DNA from 2 places in the Caballeronia jiangsuensis genome. Region 2 is predicted to be linked to the other one. Evidence: riboswitches for the same ligand, from Rfam matches in the RefSeq annotation. Region 2 holds a riboswitch; the other holds the start of a gene.
The links. A riboswitch is a leader RNA that binds a small molecule or an ion and turns the genes downstream of it on or off. The one in region 2 is predicted to bind glycine.
Positions count from the first base shown of each region.

Region 1 (9,536 bases), on a different contig from region 2:
GAGCTTCTTCACGCCCGCCGCGAAGATGGACGCCACGCGGTTCACGCGCGACGCGATTGTCTTCAGGCCGCGCGGGCCGTGATAGACGGCATACATGCTGGCCATGATCGCGAGCAGCGCCTGCGCCGTGCAGACGTTCGACGTCGCCTTCTCGCGGCGAATATGCTGTTCGCGCGTTTGCAGCGCGAGGCGCAGCGCGGAGTTGCCCTGCGCATCGACGGTCACGCCGACGAGACGCCCCGGCATCTGGCGCTTGAATTCGTCGCGCACGGCCATGTAAGCAGCGTGCGGGCCGCCGAAGCCGACCGGCACGCCGAAACGCTGCGTATTGCCGATCGCGACATCCGCGCCCCATTCGCCGGGCGGCGTGATGAGCGTCAGCGCGAGCAGATCCGCCGCCGCGACGACATGGCCGCCCGCCGCGTGGATTGCTTCCGCGAGCGCGCGATAGTCGCGCACATCGCCATTCGCGCCGGGATATTGCAGCAGCACGCCGAACGCGTTCGCGCTCGCGGCATCCGCGGCCGGACCGACCTTCACTTCGATGCCCGCGGGCTTCGCGCGCGTCTGCACCACTTCGATGGTCTGCGGCAGCACGTCGTCGGCGACGTAGAACACGTTCGATTTCGGCTTGCCGACGCGTTGCAGAAGCGTCATCGCTTCGGCTGCGGCGGTGGCTTCGTCGAGCAGCGAGGCGTTCGCCATCGCGAGGCCCGTCAGGTCCATCACCATCTGCTGGAAATTGAGCAGCGCTTCGAGACGGCCTTGCGAAATCTCCGGCTGATACGGCGTGTAAGCCGTGTACCACGCCGGATTTTCGAGCACGTTGCGCAGGATCACCGCCGGCGTGTGCGTGCCGTAGTAACCCTGTCCGATCCAGGTTCGAAACACCAGATTCTCGTCCGCCAGCTTGCGCAGCGACGCGAGCGCTTCCGCCTCGCTCTTCGGCTGCGTGAACGCGCCGAGCGGCAGCGTTTCCTTGCGGCGGATCGATTCAGGAATCACCGCGTCGATGAAGGCCGCGCGCGACGCGAAACCGAGCGCGTCGAGCATTGCGCGCTGGTCCGCGTCATCGGGGCCGATGTGCCGCTCGGCGAATGCGTCATGGCATTCGAGCGCGGCGAGTGACAGGGAGGTGCGGTTCATCAGGCGATCCGGGTGTTCGAGCTTCATGTTTTGTCCTGCGATTGCGGCTCTCCGTCGAGCCGCAATCGTCATTGAGATGAGTTATTCGCCGATCGACTTGCCGTAGCCTTCGGCGTCGAGCAGCTTGTCCAGACCGGCGTCGCCCGCCGGCTTGATCTTGAAGAGCCAGCTTTCGTACGGCGCGCCGTTCACCTGATCGGGCGCCGAGGTGAGCGCGTCGTTCGATTCGACGATCTCGCCCGAAACCGGCGCGTAAATGTCGGATGCCGCCTTCACCGATTCGATGACGGCGATCGCATCGCCGGCCGTAACGGTCTTGCCCGCCGCGGGCAGTTCGACGAACACGATGTCACCGAGCGCTTCCTGCGCGTGATCGGTGATGCCGATGGTTAGCGTGCCATCGGATTCGGTGCGGACCCATTCGTGCGATTCGGTGTATTTCAGATCGGCCGGGATGCTCATTGGATGCTCCTTGCGTGGTTCTTTCGTGAGTTGCTTGATCGGAGGGAACGGGCGCGACGGCGTTATGAAAGCTCGACCAACACACGGCCGTTGCGCACGAACGGAAGTTTTACCACGCGCGCCGGAAGTTGCTTGTCGCGGATGACGACCTGCACCGTGTCCCCGACGGCAACGCCCGTCGGCACGCGCGCGAACGCGATGGATTCCTGCATCGAAGGCGAAAAAGTGCCGCTCGTGATCTCGCCGTCGCCGTGTTGCGTGACGACTTTCTGATGCGCGCGCAGCACGCCGCCCGCCTTGCCGTTTTCCTTGATCAGCACGAGCCCGACGAAATTCGCCTTCGAGCCGTTCGCTTCGAGCGCGTTGCGGCCGACGAAATCGCGTTCCGTTTTCAGATCGACGGTCCATGCGAGGCCGGCGTCGAGCGGCGAGACGTTCTCGTCCATGTCCTGGCCGTACAGATTCATGCCGGCTTCGAGGCGCAGCGTATCGCGCGCGCCGAGGCCTGCGGGCTTCACGCCCGCGGCGGCGAGCGCGTTCCACAACGCCTCGACCTGCGTCGCCGGAACGACGATCTCGAAACCGTCCTCGCCGGTGTAGCCGGTGCGCGCAAGCATCAGCTCGCCATATTGCGTCGACGGGAAAACGGCCGCGTTGAACGGCTTGATCGATTCGGTTTGCGCGCGCGTGTCCGGCAGCACTTGCCAGGTCTTTTCGCGCGCGTTCGGGCCTTGAACGGCGATGATCGCGAGATCGCGGCGCGGTGTGATCGAAAGATTGAATTTGCCTTCGGCATTCAACTGCCCGAACCAGGCGATGTCCTTCTCCGCCGTGCCAGCGTTCACGACGACGCGGATATTCGTTTCGGAGAAGTAGTAGACGATCAGATCGTCGATCACGCCGCCGTTGTCGTTGAGCAGGCACGAGTAGAGCGCCTTGCCCGGCGTCGTGAGCTTGTCGACGTTATTGGCGATTGCGTGCTTGAAGAATTCGCGGACGGCGTCGCCCTCGAAATCGACGACGCGCATATGCGACACGTCGAACATGCCGGCGTCGGTGCGCACCGCGCGATGCTCGTCGATCTGCGAACCGTAGTTGACGGGCATGTCCCAGCCGCCGAAATCGACCATGCGCGCGTTGAGCGCGAGGTGGGCGGCGTGCAGGGGCGTGTGTTGGAGTTCGGTCATCGGGGCCTCGGTTCGCGAAACAAAAAAGGCCACGCAGCGCACATTTCGCCTGGCCGGATGCGCCTTCGTGCTGCCTGATGCAGCGCGCAAGGCGCATGCCGCGAAGCGGTTGCGATGCGTGACCCCTCTGTCCTCGGTACCTGAGAGATTGCGCGAACCATCGGCGTGACTGATGGTTCATCGCGCGCCCCTTCGGTGGGCAACTGGCTTCATGCTGAAGCCGCTGCCGCTCTCCAGAGTGCGAGGAAACGAATTCCTCGACGCAGTCGGTCCATTTGCCTGAGAGTTTGCGGGTGTGCCCCTTCGGCGGCGCGGTCTTCGCTGCATGAACGAAACCACGCGCTCTCCCGACGCGTGCGGCAGAATTTACGCGACCGAATTGGGGTTGTCAAACGGATTCGGGCGCGTCTGATTGCATTAAAAACTGCGTTACTGTTGCTACCTTGTTCGGTCCGAGACTGTGAATGCACCTCAACGAGGCCCGCTGCTAACTTGCCCACTTGCCCGAAAAAAAAGGCCCACCTCGTGACTCATCAGTATCGATCGCCGTATTCCCTATCGAAATCCTGATACTCGGGCAAGCGCCTGACTTGGCCGTGCATCGGTTCCTCCGCGTGACAACGAACACAAAGAACTTCAAGATTTTCCTCGCGATTGTCATGTTTAAGTCCATTGCGATGGTGAACATGAAGGAACCGTGAAGCTGACTGATCGAGTTCACGGTTGCATCGCTCGCACTTATATTTTCGCTTTCGCCTGATTTCTTCTGAGATCCGCTGCCAATCAAAGGGATACGTATTCAAGGGCGCTGTTGCGGCTGGTTGAGCCGAATCTTTGCTCAACAGATCACGAGGATATTGCTTGAAAAAATCAGACAATTTGAAACCGTTCACCGATTCACGTCTGTCATCGTGCCGCATGTTTATTTTGAAGCCGTTCCAGCCAATTCGGTCAAGGCAGTTCTGACACACCTTCAATGGAACCATCTCCCGACGCGTGGAACAGCCATCCCCGTTGATGATGTTCACATGAAACATCCCGGTTTCCGCATTTGATACCACGTATCTTCCGAATCGATTCGCCCTTTTCATATTCTCGAGCGTTCGACAATATGCGAGATGATAGCGGGGTAACGTCTCTTCTCCGTTAATGACGGAGATGTCTCGAATATAGATCAAAACTCGGTACCCACTGTACTCCAGCGTACCATCGCGTAGTTCGCTAAATTGATCTGCTCCTACATCTACGCCACCATTCTGGAGTTGATCGAACAAAGGAATCTTGATTCGAGCGGCTTGCCACTTCGGGCCAAACGGACCGATGAGTGTCGCCTCCATGCGTTCACGAAGGGAATTGAACGACTCCCACTTTAAAAAATCTGGTAATTCTCGATTCATCTTGGCTGAAGCTCTTTAGCAATCGAATCCATTTTCTCGCTGGCATTCGTTACGATACGAAACTCAACTCGTTGATCGTTGAGTTGGGCATTAACGAATTTTCCCGCGGATAACAACGGACGCGATGAAGACAAGCCGTTTGCCGTCACATGCTGAATCAACCATTTTTTTCCGACGAGCTCGCCGACAGCGATAACAAAAATTCCAGCGTGCTGCGCGTGCGCGCTTGAGAAAGCTCCATATTTTTGAAGTAGGCCATTGTCTCATCAGTGGTTCCGCTCCATACTGCACTGGTATGGCCTTCGATGCGAACTTCCTTAACCGCATCGACATACTGCCTTGAAGTAAGCAGCGCGAGATAGCGAGGGAAAAATTTGGCCAATACGACTTTGAATTGAGGTCGCAATTCTGCAGATCCCGTGGTAAAAAGAACAGCGGGATCTTTGAATCGAATGGTCATATCTCCCAAGATTTCGGCATTCCATTGCTTCAGATCTTTTGCGAATTCACTTTGAAGGGCTAACTCCATATCGCGCTTGGTCTTCTCATATTCCTTTACGACCAAAGTAGTTGTCCGCTCGACTCGAAGCATGAACGCCGCCGTCAAAAGCAAAAATACCATCATTAAGCCGGTCATTAGATCGGCCATCGGAATCCAGTAAGTTTGGTTGCCGCGCTCTTCTTTCATTCTTCACGAACCCCTGCCTAAGCGAACGAGTTCCTGCAGACGCTCGGTAAGAGGCGTGTAGTCTGCAACAAATTTTTCGGACAGTGACCCAAGCTGCCGACCTAATGATTGCAAGCTCTTCGATAATTCCTCGTGCAGGGCTTTATCGAGCGCGACAACGCTTTGTCGAATTGCTTCGGTTGAGCGGCTGAGACTATCGTTGAGTTCGGTCTGAGACTTGCGTAGCGTTTCGCTGAGCAGCTGCTTCATCTCCGTCGACGCAGCTGCAAATTGGACGCCGAAATTATCCAGGATATCGGCAACCACAGAGTGCACTTTTGCAGCACTCTGTTTCATCGCTTCGGACATTTCATCGATCGTCTGAGCGAACTGAGGCGTGACATCCTTCATTTGTATCAACACTTCAGCTAGGGATCGCTGAGACTCGTCAATCGCTTTATGCTGCGACGAAAGCCTGATCAACGTACTTTCCAATGCGTCCGCCGTAGAGGTGAATTTCGAAGCTTTGTCAACAAATACCCCGAGCGAGCGCGCCACGCCTCCCAACTCTTCGGCTGCTCTTTTTTGCTGAACTTGTAAGTCGTCGAGCTCATCCTTATATTGCTGCTGCCACACGACAAGCTTTTCCACTGCTGCGTTTAAGTGCTTGAAATTTTCTCCAAATTGATCATTGATCTGTCAATCGTGGCCAATTTCGGCGTATCGCCCGATTGGGGAATGGGCTTCTTCTGAAAAAAGTGCCGAGCGCGTAAAATCAACGAACCGAGTACACCGCAGACGGACGCCCAAAACGCGGTTTTTACTCCATCAAGCAATTGAGGCACGCTATCCGAGACATTCGTCGGATCGAATTTCAGCAGAGCCATCGCGATGCCCAAGAAGCAGCCGGAAATGCCAACCGTTGTTAATATCTCAGGGCCGTACGCAATCGCAAAATTGTCGAATTTTATACAGGCAAAGAAGAGGGTCAGAAGTATAATCGCCAACATGAAGGCGATTGTGACCTTGTCTGAAAACAAAGCCACATACCAATTGCCGGCATGGGCATTCGAAGCTGCCGTCACGCCCAAGATGATAAGTGCTATCTTAGATCGCATCGTTGAGTTAAAACTATTCAGTTTAAATATCGCTCATTCGAAGTGTTCGAGCAAATTCGTCAAAGAGTGCCAGACGATAGCCGCTATTTGAGAACACTGAGTCCTTGCGACCAGCATAATAGCTTTAAATCATCGGCAGGTCTAAAGAATCAGCCGTTTAGGATTTTTCTCAATCAAATGTCGACGGATTCGCGAGAGGGGCGAGATTTCAGTCATTTCCTCTGCGCACAGGTTCTTAGTCTTCTCCGCTGCCATGGTCAGCCGGTATTTAGCCGTTCCGCTGGAACGGCACACTCCGCCCTTCCCTATCACTCTGAATCGCCAGCTCGATAATCGTCATCGTATCGACCGCGTCCTGCGGCGAAACCGGAAAAGGCTTGCCGTCCTGAATCGACGCCGCCAGCGCGCGATAAAACTCGACATACGCGCCATCTTTCGTGGCGAATTCATGACGCAGATCGTGATCGCCATCGACTTCGCGCAGCACGCCCGGCGGATTCTTCGCAAACTCCGGATTGCCCGGCCGCATGCCGGAACGCAACTGATCTTCCTGCGTATCGAGCCCGTTCTTCACATAGCTGCCGCGCGTACCGTGGATCGCGAAACGCGGCGGCTCCAGCGCCGCGAGCGCGCTTGCGTGCAGGATCACTTCCTTGTCCTCGTAACCGAGCACAAGATGCACGTAATCCGGCGCGTGCGCGTGATCGCGATGCGCCTTCACGAACCCCGTCACCGTCTGCGGCGCGCCGAAGAGCGTCAGCGCCTGATCGATCAGATGCGGCCCCAGATCAAACAGCAGGCCGCCGCCGCGCTCCGCTTCCTCACGCCAGCGCTGCGGCACTTTCGGACGAAAACGGTCGAAATGCGATTCGTAATGCGTGACGCGCCCGAGCCGCCCGCTTTCGACGAGCGCGCGCACCGTCATAAAATCGCCGTCCCAGCGGCGATTGTGGAACGGCGCGAACACGAGCCCTTTCTGCTGCGCGAGATCGGCTAGCGTGCGGGCATCGCGTGCGGAAAGCGTGACCGGCTTGTCGACGACCACATGCTTGCCCGCCGACAACGCGCGGTGCGCGAGATCGAAGTGTGTGTCGTTCGGCGTCGCCACGACGACGCATTCGAGGCCGTCGATGGCGAGCAGCGCATCGAAGTCCGCGACGATCTGCGCGTTCGGATAATCCGCGGCCGCGCGTTCGGCCTGGCTCGTCGCGATGGCCGTGACTTCCGCCCGTCCGCAGTGCTCGATGACGGGCGCGTGAAACGTCGCGCCGGCGAGGCCGTAGCCCATCACGCCGACTTTCAGTGCTGTGCTCATGCGGGCATCGTCCTGTCGTGAATTCGATCGGATATTGTGGCACGAACAGGGGCCGGAACCGCGCCGCCGCTATCGTGTTAACATCGCGCTCTCCTCCGCGCGCAGGTTTTCAGCTAAGCGCGCCCGAACTCCAGAAGCCCAAAACGATGTCCGCTGGTCTGAACGCCGCGCAAAGCGAAGCCGTGCGCTATCTCGATGGTCCCTGTCTCGTGCTCGCCGGCGCGGGCAGCGGCAAGACACGCGTGATCACGCAGAAGATCGCGCATCTGATCGAAGGACGCGGCTTCGAGCCGAAGCACATCGCCGCGCTCACTTTCACGAACAAGGCCGCGCTCGAAATGCGCGAGCGCACCGCGAAGCTGCTCGAAGGCAAGACGCTCACCACGCCCGGCAAGGAAGGCCGCAAGATTCCCGTCAATCAATTGACGATCTGCACCTTCCACTCGCTCGGCGTGCAGATCATGCGGCAGGAAGCGGAACATGTCGGACTGAAGCCACAGTTCTCGATCATGGATTCGGACGACTGCTTCGGCATGGTGCAGGAACAGCTCGGCACGACCGACAAAGGCTTGATCCGCAAGATCCAGTCGATCATCTCGCTATGGAAGAACGCGATGGTGTCGCCGGATCAGGCGTCCGTGCTCGCGAACAACGAGGACGAGCATCAGGCGGCGATCGTCTTTCGCAGCTACGCGGCGACGCTGCACGCGTATCAGGCGCTTGATTTCGACGATCTGATCCTGCGTCCCGCACAACTTTTCGCCGAGAACGAGCAGGTGCGCGACAAGTGGCAGAACCGCCTGCGTTATCTGCTGATCGACGAATATCAGGACACCAACGCCTGTCAGTACGAATTGCTGAAGCAGCTCGCCGGCCCGCGCGCGGCGTTCACGGCCGTCGGCGACGACGATCAGGCCATCTACGGCTGGCGCGGCGCGACGCTCGAAAACCTCGCGCAGCTCGGCAAGGATTTTCCGAAGCTGCACGTCGTCAAGCTGGAGCAAAACTATCGCTCGACGGTGCGCATTTTGACGGCGGCGAACAACGTCGTCGCGAACAATCCGAAGCTGTTCGAGAAGAAGCTGTGGTCCGAGCACGGCATGGGCGACACGATCACCGTCACCGGCTGCAACGACGAAGAGCACGAGGCCGAGTCCGTGGTGTTCCGGCTGTCGGCGCACAAGTTCGAGCGGCGCACGCAGTTTCGCGATTACGCCATTCTTTATCGCGGCAACTTTCAGGCGCGCATCTTCGAGCAGGTGTTGCGCCGCGAGCGCATTCCTTATGTGCTGTCGGGCGGGCAGTCGTTCTTCGACAAGGCGGAGATCAAGGATCTCATCGCGTATCTGCGTCTGATCGCCAATCCCGACGACGATCCCGCGTTCATCCGCGCGATCACGACTCCGCGGCGCGGCGTCGGCAACACGACGCTCGAAGCGCTCGGCGCGTTCGCGGGCGCGGCGAAGGTGTCGCTGTTCGAAGCGGTGTTCATGGGCGGCATCGAGGCGCGTCTGTCGGCGCGGCAGGTCGAGCCGCTACGCACGTTCTGCGAATGGATTCGCCGGCTGTCGGACCGCGCGGCGCGCGATCCGGCGACCGAAGTGCTCGACGACATGATGGAAGCCATCCACTACGAGTCGTATCTCTACGATGCCTACGACGAGCGGCAGGCGCAGTCGAAGTGGCAGAACGTGCTCGAGTTTCTCGAATGGTTGAAGCGCAAGGGCACGAAGCCGGAAGCCGCGCCGGGCGCGGAGCAGACAGGCTACGACACCGCCGACGGTTTCGCCGATGAAGGCAAGAACCTGCTCGGCCTGATCCAGACCGTCGCGCTGATGTCGATGCTCGAAGGCAAGGAAGAAGATCCGGATGCGGTGCGGCTGTCGACGGTGCATGCGTCGAAGGGACTGGAGTATCCGCACGTGTTTCTGGTGGGCGTGGAAGAAGGGATCATGCCGCATCGCGGCAGCTCGGACGATGACGCGCCCGTCGACGATTCGCGCATCGAGGAAGAACGCCGGCTGATGTATGTCGCGATCACGCGGGCGCAGCGCAGTCTGCATCTGAACTGGTGCAAGAAGAGAAAGCGCGCGCGTGAGACCGTGGTGTGCGAGCCGTCGCGCTTCATCCCCGAGATGCTGCTCGACGACGCACCGCCACCGACGGCCGAGGAGAAGCCGTTGTCGCCAAAAGACCGGATGGCGATGCTCAAGGCGATGTTGCAGAAGACCTGATGCTTTCGCT
Region 1 covers NZ_JAQQDB010000011.1:165,552-175,087, reverse strand. Annotated here, with positions in the region: gene gcvP (aminomethyl-transferring glycine dehydrogenase) at 1-1,173, opposite strand, end outside; gene gcvH (glycine cleavage system protein GcvH) at 1,228-1,608, opposite strand; gene gcvT (glycine cleavage system aminomethyltransferase GcvT) at 1,671-2,795, opposite strand; glycine riboswitch at 2,913-3,042, opposite strand; glycine riboswitch at 3,053-3,155, opposite strand; gene PQR08_RS14180 (HNH endonuclease) at 3,329-4,192, opposite strand; gene PQR08_RS14175 (OmpA/MotB family protein) at 4,350-4,880, opposite strand; gene PQR08_RS14170 (hypothetical protein) at 4,884-5,510, opposite strand; gene PQR08_RS14165 (hypothetical protein) at 5,519-5,950, opposite strand; gene PQR08_RS14160 (oxidoreductase) at 6,246-7,292, opposite strand; gene PQR08_RS14155 (UvrD-helicase domain-containing protein) at 7,439-9,526, shown strand.
Region 1: another riboswitch for glycine. It lies ahead of gcvT (glycine cleavage system aminomethyltransferase GcvT); the one in region 2 lies ahead of PQR08_RS11370 (D-amino acid dehydrogenase).

Region 2 (9,536 bases):
AACGCGCCGAGCAGAAATCCGAAGCACGCCGCGGCGATGAAGCCGAGCGCCCAGTTGCCGCCGCCGAGCCGTATCACGGTCAGCGCGGTCAGATACTGCGCGACCGACGCCCCCACGGCGAACGAAATGTCGATGCCGCCCGCGATCAGCACAACCAGCAATCCCACCGCGAAGATGATGTTGACCGAGCTCTGGTTGAGCAGATCGAACAGGTTCGACAGCGTGAGGAACGTCGATGTCGTGAGGCTCAGGCCGATCATCATCACGGCGATCACGAGGATCAGCAGCGCCTCGATCGAACCGATCCCGAATTTGCGCAGATCAGGCATGGACGTCTCGCTCGATGTGTTCCATGGTCGTCGCGCCCGGCACATACTCCCCGACGACGCGGCCGTCGCGCATGTGCAAAATGCGATCCGAGTTGAAATAGACCTCGGGAATTTCGTCGGAGATGAGCAGGATCGCCATGCCGAGCGCCGCCAGCTTGTGGATGATCGCGAAGATGCCGGCGCGCGCGCCCACGTCCACGCCGACAGTCGGTGAATCCAGGATCAGCAGCTTCGGGTTCGTCGCCAGCCATTTAGCGAGCACGATGCGTTGCTGGTTGCCGCCCGATAGCGTCGAGACCGCATCGTCCGGCTTGCCGATCTTCACCGCGAGTTGCGCGATCCAGTCCGCGATCAGGTCGTTGCGCTTGCGCGAAGAAATCAGATGCGTCGCGTCCAGAAGATGGTCGAGCACCGCGGCGACCGTGTTGTCGCCGATCGATTGCGGCTGCACCAGTCCGAGCGAAAGTCGATCCTCGGACACATACGCGATGCCTTTGCGGATCGCATCGCGATTCGAGCGCAGTGCGATCTCTCTGCCTTCGATATGCATCGATCCGGCGCGCGGCCGCGTCATGCCGAACAACGACAATGCAAGCTCCGTGCGTCCCGCGCCCAGTCGTCCCGTCATGCCCAGAATTTCGCCTCGGCGGATTACGAACGAGATATCAGCGTATTCGCGGCCACGCGACAATCCCCGCACGTCCAGCACGACTGGCGCCGCGGAAAGGTCCGTCTTGCGCACTTCGTAATCGAAGGTGCGGCCCGTCATCAGTTCCGTGAGACGGGTCTGCGTCATCCCTTCGGTCGGAAACGTGCCGACGTACTGACCATCGCGCAGCACGGTCACGCGCGTGCAGACTTCGAGCACTTCCGCGAGCCGGTGACTCACGAACACCACCGCGATGCCGTCCGCCGACAGGCGGCGCACGATCGCGAGCAGCGCCTCGGTCTCGGCGTGGCTCAGCGATGCCGTCGGCTCATCCATGAACACGAGGCGCGCATCACGCACGAGCGCCCGCGCGATGGCGACGATCTGGCGCTGCGCGATCGACAGCGAACGCACCGACCGGTTCAGATCGATGCCGACGCCGAGCCGCGCGAGAATCCTGCGCGCCGCCTCTTTCATCTTCCCGTAATTGACGAAGCGCGGACGCCCGCCGAGGTTCTGCTCGAACGCGATATTCTCCGCGACGGTCATCTCCGGAAAGAGCGCGAGATCCTGCCAGATGACCTGAATGCCGAGCTCGCGCGCCCGCGCCGGATCGAGACCTTCGATCGACTCGCCGTCCATCAGCATCACCGCGCCCGGCTCCGGCTGATACACGCCGTTGATGATCTTGATGATGGTGCTCTTGCCGCAGCCGTTCTCGCCCGCGAGACACAGCACTTCGCCGGGCATGACGTCGAACTTCACGGCCTTCAGCGCCTTCACGCCGCCGAACACCTTGGAGATGTTGTCGAGCGCAAGCAAAGGCGTGCGGTCAGGTTCGGCGGCGGCGGCTTCGCGCATCATGCAACGCTCAGAGGCCCGACTTCGCGAGTTCGTCGACGGTCTTCTCGTTGAGATCGACCAGCTGATCGACGATCAGGTTGTGGCCATCGGGATGCACGACGCCGAGACCCGGAATGTTCGTGCCGTCCTTGATCGGCTGACCTTTCGCGACCATCGTGCCGAGCGTCACGAAGACTTCGCCGGCCTGCGCCGGATTCCACATGTAGCCGCCGGTCAGCACGCCGTCGTGAACGAGACGGCGGCCCTGCCCCGGCGAGAACGGACCGAGCACGAGCACTTTGCCCTTCATCTGCTTTTCCTGGACCGCGCGCGCGGCGCCGATCGGCCCTTGGCTGCCGAACGCGAGAATCGCCCTCAGATTCGGATGCGCGCGCATCAGATCGAGCGCGGTCTTGCGCGATGCATCGACGTCTTCCGCGACGCCGTACCGGTCGCCGACGAGCGTCATGCCCGGATAGTTGGCCTTGATGTACGCGATGGCCGCATCGGCCCATGCGTTATGCAGCGGCACCGTCAGCGAGCCGACGAACACCGCGTATTCGCCCTTGCCGCCGAGCGCTTCGCCCAGACGCTTCGCGTACGCCTCGCCGAAGCCCTTGACCGACGCGAGTTCGAAGTCCCAGTCGGCGTTCTTCTGCTTGGGCGATTCGTGCGTGATGACCTTGATGCCGGCCGCGCGGGCGCGCTGCAACACGGGTTCGAGCACTTCGGCATCGTTGGGCACGACGCCGATCACATCGACCTTCTGCGCGATGAGATCTTCGATCGCGCGCACCTGCAGCGCCGGATCGGCGCTCGTCGGGCCCACCATGAACGCCTTCACGCCGAGTTGCTCGGCGCGCTTCTTGATGCCGGCGTCCATCGCGTTGAACCACGGAATGCCGCCGATCTTCACGACGACACCGATGACCGGCTTGTCGGGCGACGCCGAGGCCATGCCGATTGCCAACGCGAATGCGGCCACGCCTGCACACAACGAGCGAATCATATTCTTGGACATGTCTCCTCCGGAGGACATCCGCACACATCGAGCAGACGCCCAGTTGAGTGATCGGAATTCCAGATGCGCCGGTGTCTGGACGAATGACGCTAAATCCATTCAGCAACCCGGTTCGGCGTATGCTGAATCTATTCAGCAACAGGGTCGACTCGGACAAACCCTAGTTCGGTTCCGTCTTTCGGACAGGCTACCGTCTGGGAAAACACACGCGGTTGGAGCGAAGCCCGATGGTCAGCAATACCCCCGGAAAGAAGTCGACGATCTACGACATCGCGAAGGCGACGGGATCGTCGACGGCCACAGTGAGCATGGTGCTGAACGGCACCTGGACGCGTTATCGCATCAAGGAGGAGACGGCGAACCGGATTCTGGAGAGCGCGCGCACGCTCGGCTACAACGTCAACATGAAGGCGCGCGGGCTGCGGCTGTCGCGATCGGGGCTCGCGGGCATGGTGCTGCCGCACTACCGCAACCGCTTTTTCGCGGGCCTCGCGCAGACTTTCGAGGATCAGGCGCGCAGCCGCGGTCTGTGTCCGATCGTGGTCGGCACGCAGCGCGATCCCGCTGTCGAAGTGAGCGTCACCGAGACGCTGCTGTCACAGCGAGTCGAACTGCTGTTCATCGCCGGCGTGCGCAATCCGGCGCCGCTCAACGCGCTGTGCTCGGCGGCTGGCGTGCCGTCGATCAACGTCGATCTGCCCGGCGACGGCGCGCCTTCGGTCGTGTCGGACAATCGCAGCGGCGCGCGCGCGATCACCGATGTGCTGATCGACAAGCTCATCGCGCGCGGCGAATCTCCGGACGAACTGATTCTGCTCGGCGGCGTGGCAGGCGAATACGCGACCGAGACGCGCATCGCGGGCTTTCGCGATGCGTTCGAAGCACGGCGCATCGCGCCCGCGTCCGATGCCGTCGAATGCTGCGGCTACAACGCCGCGTCCGCGAGACGCGCGCTCGCGGTCCGCCACGAGAAGCTCGGCCGGTTGCCATCGGGCTTGCTGATGAACTCGATCACCGCCTTCGAAGGTCTCGTGCAGTTCACATCGACGTTATCGCCCGATGCGTGGAAATCGGCGGTCGTCGGCTGCTTCGACTGGGACCCGTTCGCCGCGCATTTGTCCTTCGACGTGACGATGCTGCGTCAGGACGTGCAGACGATCATCTCGGAAGCGTTCGCACTCGCCGATCACTACGATCCCGCCGATCGCTCCGTCGTGCTCGTGCCGACGGGCTTCGGCAAGATGTTCGAGGAAGCCGATCAGACGAAGGAATTCGATCGCTGAGCCTTTAGCCGCCCGCCGCCGCGCGCTCGATCGCGGCGATGTCGATCTTCTTCATCGTCATCATCGCGTCCATCGCGCGTCTCGCGGCTTCGCGATCGGGGCCGCTGAAAATCTCGAGCATCCGCTTCGGCGTGATCTGCCATGAAAAACCCCAGCGATCCTTGCACCAGCCGCACCGACTTTCCTCGCCGCCATTGCCGACGATCGCGTTCCAGTAGCGATCGGTCTCTTCCGCGTTGGCGGTATGCACCATGAAGCTCACCGCTTCGTTCGGCTTGAAGTTGGGGCCGCCGTTCAGTCCGAGGAAGCGCTGGCCGAGGACGGTGAACTCGACGGTCAGCTCCGGCCCCTGCCCCACGCCCGGCTTCGCGGACGCATGGCCCGCGCCGACGCGGCTATCGGGAAAGGTGGCGGCGTAAAACTCCGCCGCTTCACGGGCATTACCGTCGAACCACAGGCAATTGACGAGTTCGGCCATTGCGCGCTCCTTCGGACAGTGAACAGTGCGCCGACGATATCACGCCGGCGTATTCACCCTCACCTGCGACGATGCGCCGACATGCACGCGCTTCGAAGGCAGGCGCTGCGACACCGTTTCCGCGACGATCTCAGCCGTCGCGGCCGACAACGTCCAGCCGAGATGCCCGTGCCCGGTGTTGTAGAACACGCCCGGACGCTTGCCCTGCCCGACCTTCGGCAGCATGCTCGGCAACATCGGGCGCAGGCCGCTCCACGGAATCACGCGTGCGGTCGATACATCGGGGAAATGACGCCGCGTCCATTCGACGAGCGGCGCGATGCGATCCGCGCGGATATCGCGATTGAAGCCGTTCAGCTCCGCCGTGCCCGCCACGCGGAAACGGTCCGCGCCGAGCCGGCTCGTGACGATTTTCGCGCGGTCGTCGAGCAGGCTGACCCACGGCGCGTGATCGCGGCTGCGCGCGTCGTCGAGGCAGACGGTGATCGAATAGCCCTTGACCGGATAGACGTTGAGATGATCGCCCGCCATCGATGCGAACGCACGGCTGCCGACGCCCGCGCAGATCACGATGCCGTCGAACTGGAGCGCCTGCGTCTCGCCCGCGTGCTCGACGCTCAGCGCGAGCCGCCCCGCCTGTTCGTCGATCGATGTCACCGACGTGTCGTAGCGGAACTCGACGCCGTGCCGTGCGCATGCATCCGCGAGTCCGCGCGTGAACTTGTGGATGTCGCCGGTGGAATCGGACGGCGTGAAGAAGCCGCCATGAAACGCACCGCGCAGGGTCGGCTCGATCGATGCGATCTCTTCCGGCGTCACCGCGTGACGGTCGAGGCCCGCGCCGGTCAGGATCTCGTTCACTTTGGATGCGGCGTCGAACTCCTTGCGGCTCGCGTAGAAATGCAGGATGCCGCGCCGTTCGAGATCGAAGTCGATTTTCTCGTCCCGCGCGATGCGAAACAGATGCTCGCGCGCCGCGATCGCAAGACGCACGGTCTCGGCCGTATTCGCACGATAGTTCGGAATCTGCCGCAGGAACTCGCCCATCCAGCTGTACTTGTGCCAGCCCGGCCGCGGATTCATGAGGAGAGGCGCGTCGCGCGTGAACATCCACTTCAGGCCTTTCAGCACGGTGGCGCGGCTGTTCCACACTTCGGCATTGCTCGCCGACAGTTGCCCGCCATTGGCGAAGGACGTTTCCATCGCCGCATAGCGATGACGTTCGATGACGGTGACGTGAAAACCGCGCTGCGCAAGGGCGTAAGCGGTCGTGACGCCGGTGATCCCGGCGCCGATGATGGCGATTCGTGACATGACATGATCCAGATTGATTGAGCATCGCCGGCCTTGGCCACATGCCGCAGCCGGCACCGATGCCCCATCTGTCCATGTACCTGAGAGTTTCGCCCGCGTGCCACCCGACGTTCACGTCGGCAACCGGGGCTCCCCTTCGGTGGGCGCGCAAAGGCGCCGCTCTCCAGATGTTCCAGCGCGCACGGTCCTTTTGCCTGAGAGTTTCCGGGGCGGTTGCTCCGTCGGCGTCGTCGCGAGGACGAACTCTTCCGTGACGCTTTGTCGAACGCTTGCACAATACCGGTACGAAATGCGCATGGCAAGCCCCCGTCAGCACGTTGACAGATCGCCGCCCTCGCCCTCAGACTCCCGTCGTCCGTTATTCGCTGCTCAAAAGATGCCGTCTTCCCAGTTGTCCGTCTATTTTTTCGCCCAGGCCGCGGTGATCGTGCTCGCGAGCCAGCTCGTCGGCAGGCTCGCGCAGCGCGTCGGTCAGCCGCAAGTAGTCGGCGAGATGATCGCGGGCGTGCTGCTCGGCCCTTCGCTCTTCGGGATGCTGCTGCCGCACTGGCAGCAGGCGCTCTTTCCCAAGGCGACGATGGGCATGCTCTACGTCGCCGCGCAGCTCGGCGTCGGGCTCTACATGTTTCTCGTCGGCACGGAGTTTCGCGCGGACCATTTCCGCGCCCGCGCTAAAAGCGCGATGAGCGTGTCGATCGCGGGCATCGTCGCGCCGTTCGCGCTCGCGTTCGCGCTGACGCCGTGGCTGCACACGATCCCCGGTCTCTTCGCGGAGAAGGTGCGGCTTTACGAGGCGTCGCTCTTTCTCGGCGCGGCGATCGCGATCACCGCGTTTCCGATGCTCGCGCGCATCATCCACGAACGCGGGCTGACCGGCACGTCGCTCGGCACGCTCGCGCTCACCGCAGGCGCATTCGACGACGCCGCCGCGTGGTGCATCCTCGCGATCGTGCTCGCGAGCTTCGGCGGCTCGTGGATGGGCGCGTATGCGGCGATCGGCGGCGGCGCGGCTTTCGCGCTCTTCATGATCTTCGCCGGCGGCAAGTTGCTGCGCCGGCTCGCGGCCGGATTGAATCCGCACGCGCCGTTGCCCACGAGCGTGCTCGCCACCGTGCTGGCGCTGTTCTCGCTCTGCGCATTCGCGATGGACGCCATCGGCATTCATGCAGTCTTTGGCGGCTTTCTGCTCGGCGTCGCGCTGCCGCGCGGCCCGCTGACGGAAAAGCTGCGCGACATGCTGCAGCCCTTCGTCGTCGTGTTTCTGCTGCCGATGTTCTTCACCTACTCGGGCCTCAACACGCGGCTCGACATGCTGATGGACCCGGCCATCATGCTCGCGGCCGTGGCGATTCTGCTGGCGTCGTTCGGCGGCAAGGGCATCGCATGCTGGGCGGCCGCGCGCGCGAACGGCGAGCCTTCCGGCGACGCGATGGCCATCGGCGCGCTGATGAACGCGCGCGGGCTGATGGAGCTCATCATCATCAACATCGGCCTTGCGGCGGGCGTGATCCTGCCCGGACTGTTTTCGATCCTCGTGCTGATGGCCGTGCTCAGCACGCTGATGGCCACGCCGCTCTTCAACTGGATCGTGCGCCGCGATGCGGCGCTGCGCTCGGCCATCGCGCGTTAGCTGATGAAAGCGCGGGCTTAGAATAGCGGGATCCACACGTATCTCGTCTAGCCCATCATGCGCTCCTGGCGACTCGACCGCGTCTCCTCGAACGGGCAGCTGGATCTCAGCCGCGCGACGGAGCTTGTATCGTCGATCGGCAGCGAGGATTCCAACGCGCTCGCCGCCGAAGTGCTGAAGCTGCTCGGCGACGTCGCCGCGATTTCGCAATGCACGATCTTCGCGTATGAATTCGGCAACCGGCCGCGCACGGTGTCGGTGGCGGATCATCGCGGCGGACGTTTCCTGCGCGATGTCGCCGACACTTACGCGCGCCATTTCTACGCGCTCGACGGCAATCAGAAGATCGTTTCCTCGGCGCGCAACGAGAAGCCCGGCTCCATGCTCGTGCTGCATCGGCAGACGAGCGAGGATATCGCCAACGAGGCGTATCGCGCGGCGTGCTATCACCAGCCGAACGTATCGGACCGCGTGTCGCTGCTCGTGCAGCCGGGCGCGGATCTGTGGCTCTCCGTGAACCTGTATCGCGACACGCGCTTCGGCAATTACCACCCGCGCGAGATCGCGTTGATCGAAGCGATGGCGCCGCTCATCGCGCACGCGGCGAAGCATCATTACGCGATCTGCGGGCAGCGCGACATGCCGATCTCGCATCTCATGCTCGCGCGCGTGCGCGGCCTGTGCCCCGAACTCTCCAAGCGCGAACTCGACGTGCTGACCGGCGTGCTCGAAGGCCGCACCGCGCAGGAAATCGGCGATGCGATGGGCATCAAGGCGACGAGCGTCGTCACGTATCAGAAGCGCGCGTACCGCAGGCTCGGCATTTCGAGCCAGCGGCAACTGTTCGCGCTGTGCATCGGGCCGGGCAAGGTCTGACAACTCTTCGAACGTATCCGTGTTTTCCCCGATCCGCTGACGGCCTCGCGCTGTACCCAAATTGAGGACAGGCGGCCCGATCCCGCGCTTCATACTCCGACGCATCAGATGTCCGACAGAGCGACACGACCGGAGACGACAGCATGGAATCCACCCGCGCAAGCGGCGCATTGAACGCGACGCCCATACCCCGCACGCACGAACAACCGGTGATCGCGAAAGTCTCGCGGCATCTGCTGTGGTTCCTCTTCGTGCTGTTCTTCTTCTCGTTTCTGGACCGCATCAACATCGGCTTCGCGGGCCTGACGATGATGAAGGACCTCGGCCTCACGAGCACGCAATTCGGGCTCGCGACGACGCTCTTCTATGTCGCCTACATCGCGTTCGGCATTCCGAGCAACATCGTGCTCGCGCGCATCGGCGCACGCCGCTGGATCGGCACGATCATGATCGCGTGGGGCCTCGCTTCGACGGCCACGATGTTCGCGACGAGCCCCACGTCGCTCTATGTATTGCGCGTGCTGGTCGGCGTCACGGAGGCGGGTTTTCTGCCCGGCATCCTGCTCTACCTCACGTACTGGTTTCCCGGCGCATACCGTGCGCGCGCCAATGCGCTTTTCATGATCGCGATGCCCGTGACCGCGGCGGTCGGCTCGGCGCTTTCCGGCTTCATTCTCGGGCTCGACGGCACGCTCGGCCTGAAGGGCTGGCAATGGCTCTTTCTGCTGGAAGGCTTGCCGTCGGCGCTGCTCGGCCTCGTCGTGTATCGCTATCTCGACGACAGTCCCGCCACCGCGCGCTGGCTCGATGCCGACGAAAAACGCGCGCTCGCCGCCACGCTCGCATCGGAACATTCCGGCGACGCGAACACGCCGACGCAGCATGCACGAGGCGCGGGCATCGTCGCGGAACTGCTTTCGCCGACCGTGGTGAAGTTCGCGATCGCGTACTTCTGCCTCGTGAACACCCTCGCGATGGTCGCCGTATGGACGCCGCTCATCGTCAAGAGCTTCAGCGCCGATGCGAGCAACCGCACGATCGGCCTGCTCGCGGCGATTCCGCAGATCTGCACGATCGTCGCGATGATCGTCTGGGGCCGCCGCTCGGATCGCA
Region 2 covers NZ_JAQQDB010000008.1:226,117-235,652, reverse strand. Annotated here, with positions in the region: gene PQR08_RS11395 (ABC transporter permease) at 1-329, opposite strand, end outside; gene PQR08_RS11390 (sugar ABC transporter ATP-binding protein) at 322-1,842, opposite strand; gene PQR08_RS11385 (substrate-binding domain-containing protein) at 1,850-2,842, opposite strand; gene PQR08_RS11380 (substrate-binding domain-containing protein) at 3,070-4,125, shown strand; gene PQR08_RS11375 (VOC family protein) at 4,130-4,603, opposite strand; gene PQR08_RS11370 (D-amino acid dehydrogenase) at 4,643-5,917, opposite strand; glycine riboswitch at 5,983-6,087, opposite strand; glycine riboswitch at 6,090-6,178, opposite strand; gene PQR08_RS11365 (cation:proton antiporter) at 6,294-7,547, shown strand; gene PQR08_RS11360 (helix-turn-helix transcriptional regulator) at 7,605-8,423, shown strand; gene PQR08_RS11355 (MFS transporter) at 8,567-9,536, shown strand, end outside.